2 regions of the Bradyrhizobium sp. Mp27 genome follow, and region 1 is predicted to be linked to the other one. Evidence: riboswitches for the same ligand, from Rfam matches in the RefSeq annotation. Region 1 holds a riboswitch; the other holds the start of a gene.
The links. Region 1 has a riboswitch for S-adenosylmethionine ahead of QJT78_RS03155 (O-succinylhomoserine sulfhydrylase). Riboswitches for the same ligand answer to the same signal wherever they lie in the genome.

Region 2: another riboswitch for S-adenosylmethionine. It lies ahead of QJT78_RS15780 (homoserine O-acetyltransferase); the one in region 1 lies ahead of QJT78_RS03155 (O-succinylhomoserine sulfhydrylase).

Annotation. Positions count from the first base shown of each region.
Region 1 is NZ_JASAUS010000003.1:36,438-43,833, forward strand. Features, by position in the region: gene QJT78_RS03130 (hypothetical protein) at 1-276, shown strand, start outside; gene QJT78_RS03135 (MATE family efflux transporter) at 273-1,715, opposite strand; gene QJT78_RS03140 (hypothetical protein) at 2,047-3,099, opposite strand; gene QJT78_RS03145 (PAS domain S-box protein) at 3,204-3,617, opposite strand; gene QJT78_RS03150 (2'-deoxycytidine 5'-triphosphate deaminase) at 3,781-4,887, opposite strand; SAM riboswitch at 4,998-5,077, shown strand; gene QJT78_RS03155 (O-succinylhomoserine sulfhydrylase) at 5,152-6,339, shown strand; gene QJT78_RS03160 (SGNH/GDSL hydrolase family protein) at 6,463-7,396, opposite strand, start outside.
Region 2 is NZ_JASAUS010000025.1:8,427-15,822, reverse strand. Features, by position in the region: gene QJT78_RS15800 (DUF2125 domain-containing protein) at 1-160, shown strand, start outside; gene QJT78_RS15795 (prephenate/arogenate dehydrogenase family protein) at 264-1,202, opposite strand; gene hisC (histidinol-phosphate transaminase) at 1,199-2,293, opposite strand; gene QJT78_RS15785 (chorismate mutase) at 2,330-3,178, opposite strand; SAM riboswitch at 3,396-3,475, shown strand; gene QJT78_RS15780 (homoserine O-acetyltransferase) at 3,561-4,763, shown strand; gene metW (methionine biosynthesis protein MetW) at 4,779-5,441, shown strand; gene QJT78_RS15770 (alpha/beta hydrolase) at 5,501-6,364, opposite strand; gene QJT78_RS15765 (TIGR02594 family protein) at 6,579-7,265, shown strand; gene QJT78_RS15760 (MOSC domain-containing protein) at 7,390-7,396, opposite strand, start outside.

The DNA of each region.
Region 1 (7,396 bases):
ATGCAGACGATGGGTCCGATGATGAGCCGCATGATGGAGAACGGCGGCGGCGGCCTGGGTAGCCTCGGCGGCGGCTTTGGCGCGCCGAACTACGGCGGCTACACGCCGATGGGCGCAGGCGGCACCATGCCGATGGGGCTCGGCGGCATGGGCGGCGGCGATATCATGGGCATGCTCGGCGGCACCAGTGGCGGCGACATGATGGCGATGATCCCGCAATTGATGCGGCTCGCCAATGTCGGCGGTGGCGGCCATCGCCGCCACAGGCATCGCTAGTCGGCAGCCGACAGAGCCGGCCTGATCGCAGGCTTGCTCTCGCGCGGCCCCCAGCGTGTCAGCACCACGCTGGAGCACGAGAGCAGGCCGAGCACGACCATCGAGCTGGCGGCCAGCCAGAAGAAGCTCTGTGCGGTGGCGTCATGCGTCGACAGCCACCAGCCGATCGCCGCGATGTAGATCAGGCGCGCGGTCTGCGCCAGCACCGGCCCGATCACCTTGGCCGCGCCGTGGGACGAGAAATACATCGTCGAAGCAAGCCCGATGAAGGCGTAGAACGGCGCCACCGTCGACAGATATTCATGGCTGGTCGCGCGCACCGTTGCGCTGTCGGTGAAGATGTTGACCCAGAGATCCGGGAAGGTCGCGACCAGGCACGCCGGCGCGCCGACGGCAATGAATGCGCTCGCGCCGGCGATCCAGGCGATGCGCCGCGCGCGGGCGATGCGGCCGGCGCCGACCGCCATGCCGATCATCGGCACCGAGGCGATGCCGAACGAGAACGCGATCGAGGTCAGCAGGAATTCGAGCCGCGCGCCGATGCCGTAACCGGCGAGAATCGCGGTGCCGAACTTCGCCAGCATGTGGGTGAAGATCGAGATCGTCAGCACCGATTGCAGCGGCGAGAAGCAGGCAATGGCGCCGACCTTCAGGATATCGAAGAACATCGCCCATTGGACACGCAGGCCGCGCAGTCTTGGCACGACACGGGCGCGGCCGGAGAACAGGTACCAGCCCATCACGCAGATGTTCATCGAATAGGCGATCAGCGCGCCGGCGGCGACGCCGCGCATGCCGAGCTGCGGCACCGGGCCGAGCCCGAGGCCCAGCGTGCCGCCGAGCACGACCTGCCAGACCGCGGAGTTGAGGATCAGCAGCGACGGCAGCTTCATGTTGCCGGTGCCGCGCAACACGCCGGCCATGGTGTTGAGCAGCCACGGCAGCACGGCGCCGCCGAAAAACACCTGCGTGTAGGCGATCGCATGCGTCAGCACATCCCCGCGTCCGCCGAGCATTTCCAGAACGCGCGGCCCGAAGATCAGCATGCCCAGCATGAAGACGAGGCCGAAGGTGATGCCGATCAAGAGCGCATGCGCGGCGAGCGTGCCGGCGCGCTCGCGATCGCCCGCGCCGAGCGCCCGCGCGATGGCCGACGCCACCGCGCCGCCCATGGCCCCGCCGGACATCGTCATGGTCAGGATCACTGTCGGAAACACCAGCGCCATTGCCGCCAGCGCCTCGACGCCGAGCCGGCCGATATAGGAGGTCTCCGCGATCACCACACAGGTGCCGGCCGACAGCGCAGCCACGTTCGGCCAGGCGAGGCCGAGCAGCGTGCGCAGAATCGGCCCGTCCATTAGCGCGCTTCGCACCGGCCGCGGAGGCAGCGACAGCGGCCGCTCTTGTTCATCGACCGGAATTTCGGCGATGTCGGACATGTCCTCTCCCGGGCACAGGCCATTTGCGGCGCGGCAATGCGTAGGTGTGCCAATAAATTTCTTCGCGCGGAAGGCGCGGCGACAGGCTTAGCACGGCAATTGCCGATTCCTCCTGCGCCGGATGCAGGCGTGCCCTGCGGCAGCGCATTTCAGCAGGTGGAATTGGTTCTTCTCCCTCTCCCCGCTTGCGGGGAGAGGGGCGGGGTGAGGGGGAGTCTCCGCGAGGACGGTGAGATCTGGACTCGCGGAGAGCCCCCCTCACCCGCCGCGCTTCGCGCGTCGGCCTCTCCCGCACGCGGGGGAAACGCGAAGTGTGCGGCGCTGCCGCGATCTACTCTATCGTCCACACCAGCGGCGGCCGACCGCCCGCTGTCGGGCGCAGGTGCACGCCGATGTGCCGCCCGCATCCGGCAGCGAGCCCCTCGAACAACCCTTCCAGCACCTTGGTGCAGCCGCGATGATAGTCGGCGACGTCATCCATCAGCTTCCAGCTCTGCTGGCGAAATTCAAACGTGCCGTCTGATGCCGTTGTCTCTGCAGAGTCATCCTGCGCGGCAAACAGAGCGTTCAGGAACGCTGCGAACTCGCTGGCTCCACCACGGCTCATAGACAGCGCCGCCGCGACCTCGTCAAAATACTGCATCCCGATCAGTTTGCCGGTGAGGTGCAGGAGATAGCCGGCGTCTTCCGGGCCGAACAATTGCACCATCACGGGCAAGGCGGTGCGCACATATTCCATCGCGTAGTTGCGGTAGGCTTTTTCCAGCCGCGGCCTCGGCCAGCTCGCGACGGGCAAGGCAGGCGCGGTCTTGGCGTCGAACAACGGCGCTTCCAGATGGCGCGCGAACACCAGGCGCTGGTCCAGCTCGAGCGAGTGGTCGTATTGATAATAATAGCCTTCGAGCCCGTCCTGACCGTCGACGCTCTGCTTGGTGCAGACGAAGCCCAGCCTGAGATCGCCGAGCGCGACGCCATTGTTGGCGTGCCAGCCGCGCAGCATCGCGCGCGAGACCTCACCCGGCACGCCGCAGATCGCGGTGCCCTTCCAGATCCAGCGCGGCGGCGGATAGCGGATCCAGGCTTTGCGGTCGCTCTCATACATGTACTCGACATGCACGCCGCCGATCCAGTTGGAGAGATAATGATATTGCGCGGCGGCCACCGCTGGCGGCAGATGACTGAGACCGAGCTTTTCGAGCCCCGGCAGGAAGCGCTCCTGCTGCTGGCGACGGAACACACGGAAGACGAATTCGGCGGCATCCGTCGTGCCGCGCCGTGTGACGACGGTGAGGATGAGGCCGGTGAAGTAGGCGTGATAGAGGTCGGCGACCGCACGCCAGCGTTTCCATTGCGCTTCCTGTGCTGCGTCTGATGTGGCGGTCATGTTCGCTCCCGATCGTTGTTTTGATCGAGTGTGTCACTGCGCTCGGTACGAGGCAACCTGACGCTCAGGCAGAGCGCCCTGCACGCCAGCCCGTCAATTCCGCATCACGAATTTTGCGCAAGTCTGGCCGCGCGCTCGCGCTCGACGCGTTCGGTGACGTCGCGCGCCATCGCGACCGATCCGACCACGGCACCACCGGCATCGCGCACAAGCGCGAAGGTCATCTCGATGTAGAGCTTGCGTCCGCTCTGGTGCAGCGCGCGGGTCAGCGTCGGCCTGCCCGCAAGCTTCATCGACCCGCTGGCAAGCGCAGCTTCGAAGCCCTTCCAGTGCGCGGCGCGCAGATGTTCGGGAATGATCAGATCGAGGTTATGGCCGAGCGCCTCGCCGGCGGAGAAGCCGAACAAGGCGGTCGATGCACGATTCCAGCGCGTGATGGTGCCGGCGCGATCCGAATAGATCAGCGCGTCCGCGACGTCGTCGAGGATCCTTGCGTCGAGTTCGGATTGAACACTCATCTCGCCACCTCGCATGCCGCCCGGATTTCAGCTTGCATCCCGACACACATTCGGTGTCCTTGCCCGAGGCGATCCAGTATTCCGAGACGGCAAGTAGTCAATCGAGAGGCTGCGGCGTACTGGATGCCCCGGTCAAGCCGGGGCATGACAGTAGGGTGTGTAGCTACACCCGAAAATGCTTCGATAGTTTGAGCCCCTGCGCCTGGTAGTTCGAGCCGATGCGCTGGCCGTACATCGCGTCGGGCCGCGCCAGCATCTTCTCGTAGACGAGGCGGCCGACGATCTGGCCGTGCTCGAGGATGAACGGCACCTCGCGCGAGCGCACTTCGAGCACGGCGCGCGATCCCTGCCCGCCGGCGCCGGCATAGCCGAAGCCGGGATCGAAGAAGCCGGCATAGTGCACGCGGAACTCGCCGACCAGGGGATCGAACGGCACCATCTCCGCGGCGTAATCGGGCGGCACCTGCACGGCTTCCTTGGAGGCGAGGATGTAGAACTCGCCGGGATCGAGGATCAGGCTGCCGTCGGGACGTGCCGAGATCGGCTCCCAGAAATCCTCCACCGCATAGCCGGAGCGGCGGTCGACGTCGACGACGCCGGTGTGGCGCTTGGCGCGATAGCCGACGAAGCCGTTGGCCTTCTCGCCGGAGAGATCGACGGAGACGGCGACGCCGCCGGTGAGATCGGCATCGTCGAGATCGACGAGACGCTCGGTCGCATGCAGCGCCTCGAGCTCGTCGATGTTGAGGATGGCATCTCCGGTGCGGAAGCGCACCTGGCTCAGGCGCGAGCCCTCGCTGACCAGCACCGGAAACGTCTTCGGGCTGATCTCGGCGTAGAGCGGGCCGTGATAGCCGGCGCCGATCATGTCGAAGCGGCGGGTGCCGTCGGCGATGACGCGGGTGAAGACATCGAGCCGGCCGGTCGAGCTTTTCGGGTTGGCGGCCGCGACGATCTCCGGCGGCAGCGCCAGGCTTTCCAGAAGCGGCACGATATAGACGCAGTTGGTCTCCAGCACCGCGCCATCGGCGAGGCTGAACTCGTGCAGCTTCAACTCGTCGATGCGCTCGGCGACGGTCGCGCCGGGACCCGGCAGAAAGCTGGCGCGAACGCGATACGCGATGTCGCCGAGGCGGAGGTCGAGGCTCGCCGGCTGGATCTGGCTCTCGACGAAATCGTAGGCAGGCAGGATCAGCCCCGCTTCCGCCATCGCCGCGATCATGCGGTCGGGCAGGATACCATTGGCGTCGGCGGCAACTGTGAAGCTCAACCGGGGGTCCTCGTCAGGGGTCAAACGCATCCGGACATGCGGGAAATACTAGCCTTTTACGGCTATCCGATGGACGCCTTGACGGAAAGGCCATTGCGGAATATGAGCATCACTTATCCCGTGGTGATTTGAGCCGGCCGGCTTGCAGCCACGTTAAATAAGTCGCTAAACAGGCCGGGGACCTCTGTGATCCCGGCCCGTGGATATATCCAGGCCGGTTTTTTTGTGACCGTTTTCGACGAGACGGTCATGTCGGAGGTACCTATGTCGAAGTCGACCGCCAACTACCGTCCCGAAACCCGCCTGGTCCATTCCGGCACCCTGCGCTCGCAATATGGCGAGACGTCGGAGGCGCTGTTCCTGACCCAGGGCTACGTCTACAACAGCGCCGAGGAGTGCGAGGCGCGGTTCAAGGGCGAGGACCCCGGCTTCATCTATTCGCGCTATTCCAACCCGACCATCTCGATGTTCGAGCGCCGCATGATCGAGCTCGAAGGCGCCGAAGCCGCCCGTTCGGCCGCTACCGGCATGGCCGCGGTGACGACCGCGATCCTGGCGCCGCTCAAGGCCGGCGATCACGTGGTGGCCTCGCGCGCCCTGTTCGGTTCCTGTCTCTACGTCATTCAGGATCTCTTGCCGCGCTACGGCATCGAGACCACGCTGGTCGACGGCCTCGATCTCGACCAGTGGCAGCGCGCCTTGCGGCCGAACACCAAGACGTTCTTCCTGGAGAGCCCGACCAACCCGACGCTCGACGTGCTCGACATTCCAGGGATCGCCGAGATCGCGCACAGCGGCGGCGCGCGGCTCGTCGTCGACAACGTGTTCGCGACGCCGATCTGGCAGAGCCCGCTCGCGCTAGGAGCCGACGTCGTGGTCTATTCCGCGACCAAGCACATCGACGGCCAGGGCCGTTGTCTCGGCGGCATCATCCTGTCGTCGGAAGCGTTCATCGCCGAGCACATCCACAATTTCATGCGCCAGACCGGCCCGTCGATCTCGCCGTTCAACGCGTGGGTCCTGCTCAAGGGCCTGGAAACGCTCGGTGTGCGCGTGCGCGCGCAGACCGAGACGGCGGGACGCATCGCCGACGTGCTGGCGAGCCATCCGAAGATTTCGCGCCTGGTCTATCCCGGCCGCGCCGATCATCCGCAGGCAGCTCTCGTGAAGAAGCAGATGCGCGGCGGCTCGACGCTGGTCGGCTTCGAGGTCAAGGGCGGCAAGCAGGGTGCGTTCCGCGTGCTCAACGAGCTCAAGCTTGCAAAAATCTCGAACAATCTCGGCGATGCCAAGAGCCTCGTCACGCATCCGGCGACCACGACGCATCAGCGCCTGAAGCCGGAGGACCGCGCCGCGCTCGGCATCAGCGAGGGCTTCATCCGCTTCTCGGCGGGGCTCGAGCATGCGGATGATCTGATCGAGGATCTGACCGCGGCGCTGGAGAAGGCGTGAGGCGATTGGACTTCTTGTAGGGTGGGCAAAGCGAAGCGTGCCCACCATTCACGATCATATCGCCGATAGATGGTGGGCACGGCGCGCGAAGAGCGCGCCTTTGCCCACCCTACGGCACCGAGCTCACATCGGCCGATACGTCCGCACGTCGGCGGGCACGTTGACGCCGAGCTTAATCTGGCCGACGGAGCGGATGATGTCGTCGCCGAGGAGCTGCGCGAAGCAGGCATAGCCCCAATCGTTCATGTGCAGGCCGTCGGCGATCACGAAACTCTCGACCGGAATCGATTGATTCTCGTGCCAGTCGCGCATCACCTCGAAGCGGGGGAAGATGCCGACGTGTCGGAGCTCGGCGACCTTGCCGAGCAGGTGCACCATCTTGCCGGCGCTCTCCTTGCGCTGGTTGACGGCCGGTGAATATTGCGGATCGACCAGCACGATGTCGGCGCCGCCGGCGGCCTGGATGCGGGAGATGCCGTCCTCGACCATCTTGGCGGTGTCACCGGGATCGAGATTGCGCAGCACCGCATTGGTGCCGACCTGCCAGATCACGAGATCCGGATGCACGTCGATCACCTCCTTCTGGAGGCGCTTCATCATCTCGGGCGCGTCCTCGCCGCCGACGCCGGCGTTGATGACGGTGATGTCGGCGGTCGGATGTTGCCGGCGGAGCTGCGCGGCAAGACGGTTCGGATAGTTGAAATCGGGCGAGCTCGCGCCATAGCCTGCCGTCGACGACGAGCCGAACGCGACGATCACGACGGGTTTGCCGGCGACGAGCTTGCCCGCGACATGCGGCAGCGAGCCCATCGTCTTCGAGCTACCCTTCGGCGTGAGGCAGGGCACGCGGCTGAAAATGTCCCCGGCGGATTTCGCCACCTGCTTCACCTTGTCGATCGCGCGGGCGGTCACGCCGCGCTGCTCGTGGGACGTCGCGGCGACGGTGGTCTGGGAGGGTGAAGCGGAAGCCGGACTAGCGGCCTGCTGCGGCGCGGGCGTTGCCTGCGTGGCCTGCGCCTGCACTGGTGCCAGCGACACCGGCGTCAGCAACAGCAGA
Region 2 (7,396 bases), on a different contig from region 1:
CAAGCAGAACGCCAATGCCGGCGTCGCGGCCGGCATCAATTCGATCGGCACCGAGAGCACGCTTGAAGGCAAGAAGGCGAGGAGCTTCCCGCTGAAGTTCGTCGACGGCGCTGTGCTGCTTGGCCCGGTCAAGGTCGGCCAGATCCCACCGCTGTATTAGGTGTCTCCCGTAGCCCGGATGGAGCGAAGCGCAATCCGGGGCGGGTCGCGCCGCTGAAAGAGATCCCGGATTACGCTTGCGCTCCATCCGGGCTACTTGAACGCTACGGCTTCTTGCCGAGCTGCGCATGCGGCCGGCCGAAATCGGGCGCTGCCGAATCCTGGCCGATCTCGACGATGCCGCGGCGGATGGCGCGCGTGCGCGTGAAGTGGTCGAACAGCGCCTCGCCGTCGCCGCGCCGGATCGCGCGGGTGAGCTTGGCGAGATCCTCGGTGAAGGTGCCGAGCATCTCCAGCACGGCTTCCTTGTTGGCGAGGAAGACGTCGCGCCACATCGTCGGATCGGACGCGGCGATGCGGGTGAAATCGCGGAAGCCGCCGGCCGAGAACTTGATCACCTCGGACTCCGTCACCTGCGCCAGCTCGTCGGCGGTGCCGACAATGGTGTAGGCGATCAGATGCGGTAGATGGCTGGTGATCGCGAGCACGAGATCATGATGATCCGGCGTCATGATCTCGACCTTGGCGCCCATCGCCGCCCAGAACGCGCGCAGGCGATCTGTGGCCGCCGCATCGACGCCTTCCGGCGGCGTCAGGATGCACCAGCGGTTGATGAAGAGCTCGGCGAAACCGGAATCGGGACCCGAATGCTCGGTGCCCGCGACGGGATGCGCCGGCACGAAATGAATGGTCTTCGGCAGATGCGGCGCCATGTCCCTGACGATCGCGCCCTTGACCGAGCCGACGTCGGAGACGATCGCGCCCGGCTTGAGATGCGCAGCGATCTCCTGCGCCACCGGCCCGCAGGCACCGACGGGAATGCAGAGGATGACGAGATCGGCATCCTCCACCGCTTCCGCATTGGTCGCCACGACCTGGTCGACGATGCCGAGCTCCATCACCCGCGCGCGCGTCTTCTCCGAGCGCGCGGTGGTGACGATCTCGCCAGCCAAGCCCTGGAGCTTCGCAGCGCGCGCGACCGAGCCGCCGATCAGGCCGAAGCCGATCAGCGCAACGCGCTGGAAGTGCGGTGTGGTGCTCATTTGCCGGCCATGAAGTCGCGCAAGGCCTCGACGACGAGGCGGTTGGCCTCCTCGGTGCCGATGGTCATGCGCAGCGAATGCGGCAGGCGGTAGTTCTTCAGCGCGCGCAACACCAGCCCGCGCTTGGTAAGATACGCGTCGGCCTCGTCCGCGGTCTTGCCCGTTTCCGGGAAGTGGATCAGCACGAAATTGGCGACGCCGGGCGTCACCTTCAGACCGAGCTTGCCGATCTCCTCGGAGAGCCAGTTGCGCCAGGTCTCGGTGAACTGCTTCGACATCGCCTGGTGCGCGGTGTCCTCGATCGCGGCGACCGCGGCATACATCGCCGGCGTCGACACGTTGAAGGGACCGCGGATGCGGTTGACCGCGTCGATGATGTGCTCGGGACCGAACATCCAGCCGACGCGCAGCGCGGCGAGGCCGTGGATCTTGGAGAAGGTGTGCGTCACCACGGTGTTCTCGGTGGTGGCGACGAGTTCGATCCCCATCTCGTAGTCGTTGCGCGAGACGTAATCGGAATAGGCGGCATCGAGCACCAGCAGCACGTGCGACGGCAGGCCGGCGCGCAGCCGCTTGACCTCGTCGAACGGCACATAGGTGCCGGTCGGATTGTTTGGGTTGGCGAGCCAGACCAGCTTCGTCTTCGGCGTCACCGCCTTGAGGATGGCGTCGACATTGCAGGTGAGGTTGGTCTCCTGCGCGACCACGTTCTTGGCGCCGACCGCCATGGTCGCGATCGGGTAGACCAGGAAGCCGTGCGTGGTCGAGATCGCCTCGTCGCCGTGGCTGAGATAGGTGTGGGCGAGCAGATTGAGGATCTCGTCCGAGCCGGCGCCGCAGATGATGCGGTTGGGGTCGAGCCCGAAAGAACGGCCGATCGCTTCGCGCAGCACGCGCGAGGTTCCTTCCGGATAGTCTTCCAGATGCGCCGCCACGTTCTTGAACGCCTCGATCGCCTTGGGCGAGGGCCCGAACGGCGTCTCGTTGGCCGAGAGCTTGAACACCTTGCGGCCCGGCTCAGCCACCGGGCTCTTGCCGGGCGTGTAGGGCGCAATATCGAGAATGCCGGGATTCGGCACGGGGCGGGACATCTTCAACTCCGGAAGTAGCTTTAGGCGGTTCGCGATCTACGATTTCGACCCGGTCGGGGGCACCGTATAGCGCGTTGCGTGGCTGCCGACGAGGGCCGTGGAGCGCACCGAGGCCCCCGCTTCGATCAGGGCAGCCCTGATTTTGTCGATGCTGGTGGCGCTCGTGACCGAGACCAGCAGCGCCGCGCCGTCGAAGGCGGTATCGGGCACCGCCACGATCTCGGCGAGCGGCGACAGCGCCCGCGCGACCTCGGCGTTCCACCCTGATACGCGCACGCTGAAGGTCTCAACCTCAGTCACCAGGGCACTGTCGGCGACGCGGGAGATCGCGAACACGGGCAGCGCGGCCGGATGGTCCGCGCGCTCGACGAAGGGCATCCGCGCGATGATCTTGGGCGCCCCGGTTTCTTCCAGCGACAGCCACCACGGCGTGCGGCTCGAGGTTGCCGACACCAGCGCCAGATCGCCCTTGGATTTTGCCACCGCCTCGACCGCCGCCTGCGCACTGAAATGCGCGACGTAGGGCACGGTGAAGCCGAAATGGAATCGCGCTGAATCGCGCATAGCCGGTTCGCTCACCGAGATGTCGGCATGCACGGAGAACGGCGCCTGGACATAGGTGAAGGTCGAGATGATGACGCGCCAGATGCTCTCGACGGTGTCGAGCGGCAGGATGCCGCGATGGCGCTGCACGATCTCGCGCATCATGGCGGCCTCGCGCGCCGGGCGGAATGCCGAGCCGACCTCCTGGGTCTGCTTCACCTGGATCAGGCGGTCGATGATGTCGCCGCGCTGCATCAGGAGACGATGCATGCCCTCGTCGATCGCGTCGATCTCCTTGCGCAATTCCTGGAGCGATGGTGGCGCGGGCGGACGTTGGGACATATCTGCGAGATGCTGGTGAGAGGCGTTCCAATGCGGGTCGGCCAAGGTCAATCGGCAAGGCCGGATCCGCTGCGGTCGACGTCCTGATTAGGCAGTCGGCGCGGCGAAAGCAAAGAGAAATGCAAAGGGAAACCAGGCCTTTTGGGCCGGCCTTTCAGGGATGAATTTGGCTAATCCGGACCGTGACTTGACGAAAACCGCCCAAGACAGTAGCTTTTGCCCGTTCCGTGGTCATTTGAGCCGGCCGGCTTGCAGCCACGTTAAAAAACTCGCTAAACAGGCCGGGGACGCTTCCGATCCCGGCCGAACCTATCGTTCAGGCCGGGTTTTTCATGGCCTGATTCCAGCGGCAGCCTGACGGGTGCCGCAAACGAGGTCGATGATGGTTGGCGTGAAGCCCGTGCCGAGTCCCGCGATCAGTGCCGACGACCGGTCGCATGAGGCGGATCATCCGAATTCGCAGGTCGCGCAGTTCGGCGCCGAGCAGCAGCTGCGGCTCGATTGCGGCATCGATCTCACCCCGTTCCAGATCGCCTACCAGACCTATGGCGAGCTCAACGCCGATCGCTCCAACGCCGTGCTGATCTGCCATGCGCTGACCGGCGATCAGCATGTCGCCAACGTGCATCCCGTCACCGGCAAGTCGGGCTGGTGGGAGACGCTGGTCGGTCCCGGCCGACCTCTTGATCCCCAGCACTACTTCATCATCTGCGCCAACGTGATCGGCGGCTGCATGGGCTCGACCGGACCGGCCTCGATCAATCCCGCGACCGGCAAGGTGTGGGGCCTGGACTTCCCCGTCATCACCATTCCCGACATGGTGCGCGCGCAGGCGATGCTGATCGACCGGCTCGGCATCGACACGTTGTTCGCGGTGGTCGGCGGCTCGATGGGCGGCATGCAGGTGCTGCAATGGACCGCGGCCTATCCCAAGCGTGTGTACTCCGCGCTGGCGATTGCCTGCGCGACGCGGCACTCGGCGCAGAACATCGCTTTCCACGAGCTCGGCCGCCAGGCGGTGATGGCCGATCCCGACTGGCACAACGGCCGCTACACGGATCAGGGCATCCATCCGCATCGCGGACTTGCGGTGGCACGGATGGCCGCGCACATCACCTATCTTTCGGACGCCGCGCTGCATCGCAAGTTCGGTCGCCGCATGCAGGACCGCGAGCTGCCGACCTTCTCGTTCGACGCCGATTTCCAGGTCGAGAGCTATCTGCGCTACCAGGGCTCGTCCTTCGTCGAGCGGTTCGACGCCAACTCCTATCTCTATCTGACCCGTGCGATGGATTATTTCGACATCGCCGGCGACCACGGCGGCGTGCTGGCGAAGGCGTTCGCGGGCATCGAGACGCGCTTCTGCGTGGTCTCCTTCACCAGCGACTGGCTGTTCCCGACCTCGGAATCGCGCGCACTGGTGCATGCGCTTAACGCGTCGAGCGCGCGGGTGTCGTTCGCCGAGATCGAGACCGATCGCGGCCACGACGCCTTTCTGCTCGACGTGCCCGAATTCTTCGATATCGCCCGAGCCTTCCTGCAATCGGCAGGGAAGGCGCGCGGGCTCACCGCCAGGATTGACTGACAAGGACGGCTAGCGATGTCTGTGCAGGAAGTGCTGCCGCTGGGCGGCGTTGCGACGGAGCAGTCCGGCCAGTTTCGGGCCGATCATCTGCTGGTCGCCGAGATGGTCAAGCCCGGCTCGAAAGTGCTCGACGTCGGCTGCGGCGAGGGCGATCTGCTCCAGCTTCTGGAGACCCGCGGCATCGACGGGCGCGGCATCGAGCTGTCGCGCGAGGGCGTCAACCGCTGCGTCGCCAAGGGCCTCGCGGTGGTGCAGGGCGATGCCGACACCGACCTCGTCAACTATCCCGACGACGCCTTCGATTACGTCATCCTGTCGCAGACGCTGCAGGCGACGCGGCAGCCGCGGGTCGTGCTGGAGAATCTGCTGCGCATCGGCCGCCGCGCCATCGTGTCGTTCCCGAATTTCGGTTTCTGGAAGATGCGGCTCCAGCTCCTGGTCGGCGGCCACATGCCGCGCACCGAGAATCTGCCCGCGACCTGGTACGACACCGCCAACATCCATTTCTGCACCATCAAGGATTTCGTCGAGCTCTGCGACGCGATTGACGTCAAGATGGAGCGCGCCGAGGCGCTGGATCTCTACGGCCGTCCATTGCGGCTGCGCTTGCCGTGGTGGGTGTGGAACATGTTCGGCGAGCAGGGCGTGTTCTTGCTCACGCGCGGGCAGGGGAAGTAGCTGCCGTCATTCCGGGCCTGCGCCTGTCGGCGCATCCCGGAATGACAGCGGCTGGCAGTCTAATGCGCCGCCAGCGACCGCGGATCGCGCACCGGCCAGCGCCCGGCTTCCACCAGCGTCACGAACCGCTCCACGCTCTCGTTGAACAGCGCGGGTTCTTCGAGATTGAGCACGTGGCCTGATTTCGGAAACATCGCGAGGCCCGCCGCGGGCAGGTGCTTCTTCAGGAACAGGCTTGCCCCGACGCAGGGATCGTCCTCGTCGCCGCAGATGATCAGTGCGGGCGTTGCCACACCTCGAATGGCATCCGGCATCGTGTAAATCGATGGCCGGCCGCCCTGGAAGCCGCGCATCGTGTTCGCGGAGCCCTTGGCATCGTGGCGCGCCAGCGCGGCGTAGAAATCGGCGTGGCCGCGCGGGTCCTTCACAAGGAACGGAATCCGGCTCGGCGCCTCGCGCGTGACCTTTGCGACCTCGGCGGAGCCGAGCGTCTCGAACTGCTCGGCATTGGCGCGGCACTGCTTGCGCCAGTTGTCGAGATTCTCGATCTCCGATCCCGAGCCCACGCCGGCCAGCGTCATCGACAGCGCGCGCTGCGGCGCGTTCAACCCGATCTGGAGCGACGAATAGGCGCCCATCGATAGGCCGACGAGATGCGCGCGCTCGATCTTGAGATGATCGAGCACCGCGAGTGCGTCGGTGTAGAAGTGCTTGTAGCTGTAGACTTCGCCATCTGGTACGTCCGACGGCGTGTAGCCGCGCGCGGAATAGGTGATGCAGCGATGGCCGCGCGAGAAGTAGCGCATCTGCGGCTCCCAATTGGTGTAGTCGGCCGCGAACTCATGTAGAAAAATAATCGGCGTTCCCTGACCCGCTTCTTCGAAATAGATGCGGACGTCATCGCTGGTCGTGGCGTGGGGCATTAACTGTTTCCCTCTCTTCAAGCCGCCTTTGCAGGATTGCAGTTAACGTTGTTGTCCGCAATGCGGCAGCCTCAAACCAGCACCGGCACAAAATCATCGCAGCTATTCGCGGGCGTGGCGTCTTTTTCTCGCCACATCGGGCCGCTTAACGGCCAGCCGGATGCCGGCCTCGGCACGGGCCGGCTGGAGTGGGGGTGTCAACGAAGGATGAAGTATGTTGGAGTTGTTTGCGTCTCGCCTGTCGCGTTGTGCTGTCGCGCTGGCGATTTTCTTCGCGGCGGTTGCCGCGTTCGTTTCTCCGGCCTCAGCGCGGCCGCATCATCGTCATAGCGCAGAGCGGCACGCTTACGTGCACCACGCCAGACATCATCATGACCGTCATTATCGGCACCATGCCCGCAGCTCGCGCTTCGAGCGCGGCGCGGCGCAGTTGCAGGCGAGCGGCTTCGCCGACACCCAGGCGAGCTACAATCCGAATGCCAATGTCGGCGGCATGGCCAACAACGGCATGACCAACAGCGGAATGGCCAATAGCGGTGGCGGCTTCGGCGGCGGATCGGGACTCGTGTCCGAGGCGCGCCGTTATATCGGCGGCAATCCGACCGGGCGCGGCAGCCTGTGGTGCGCGCGCTTCATGAACATGGTGCTGCAGCACACCGGCCATCAGGGCACCGGCTCCGACATGGCGAGCTCGTTCGCGCGCTACGGCACGCGTGTCTCCGGTCCGCAGGTCGGTGCCATCGCGGTCATGTCGCGCGGTCGCCGGGGCGGCCATGTCGGCATCATCACCGGCGTGGACGCGCAGGGCAATCCGATCATGATTTCCGGCAACAACGGCAATCGTGTTCGCGAGGCGCCGGTCTCGCGCGGCCGGATCTATGCGTATGTGATGCCGAACTGAGGACGGAGCCGTAGGGTGGGCAAAGGCGCGCAAGCGCCGTGCCCACCAGCGGTGTGTCAACGTGCGAGAGCCGAAATGGTGGGCACGCTTTCGCTTTGCCCACCCTACGGCAGCGGCGACCCGCTCACACC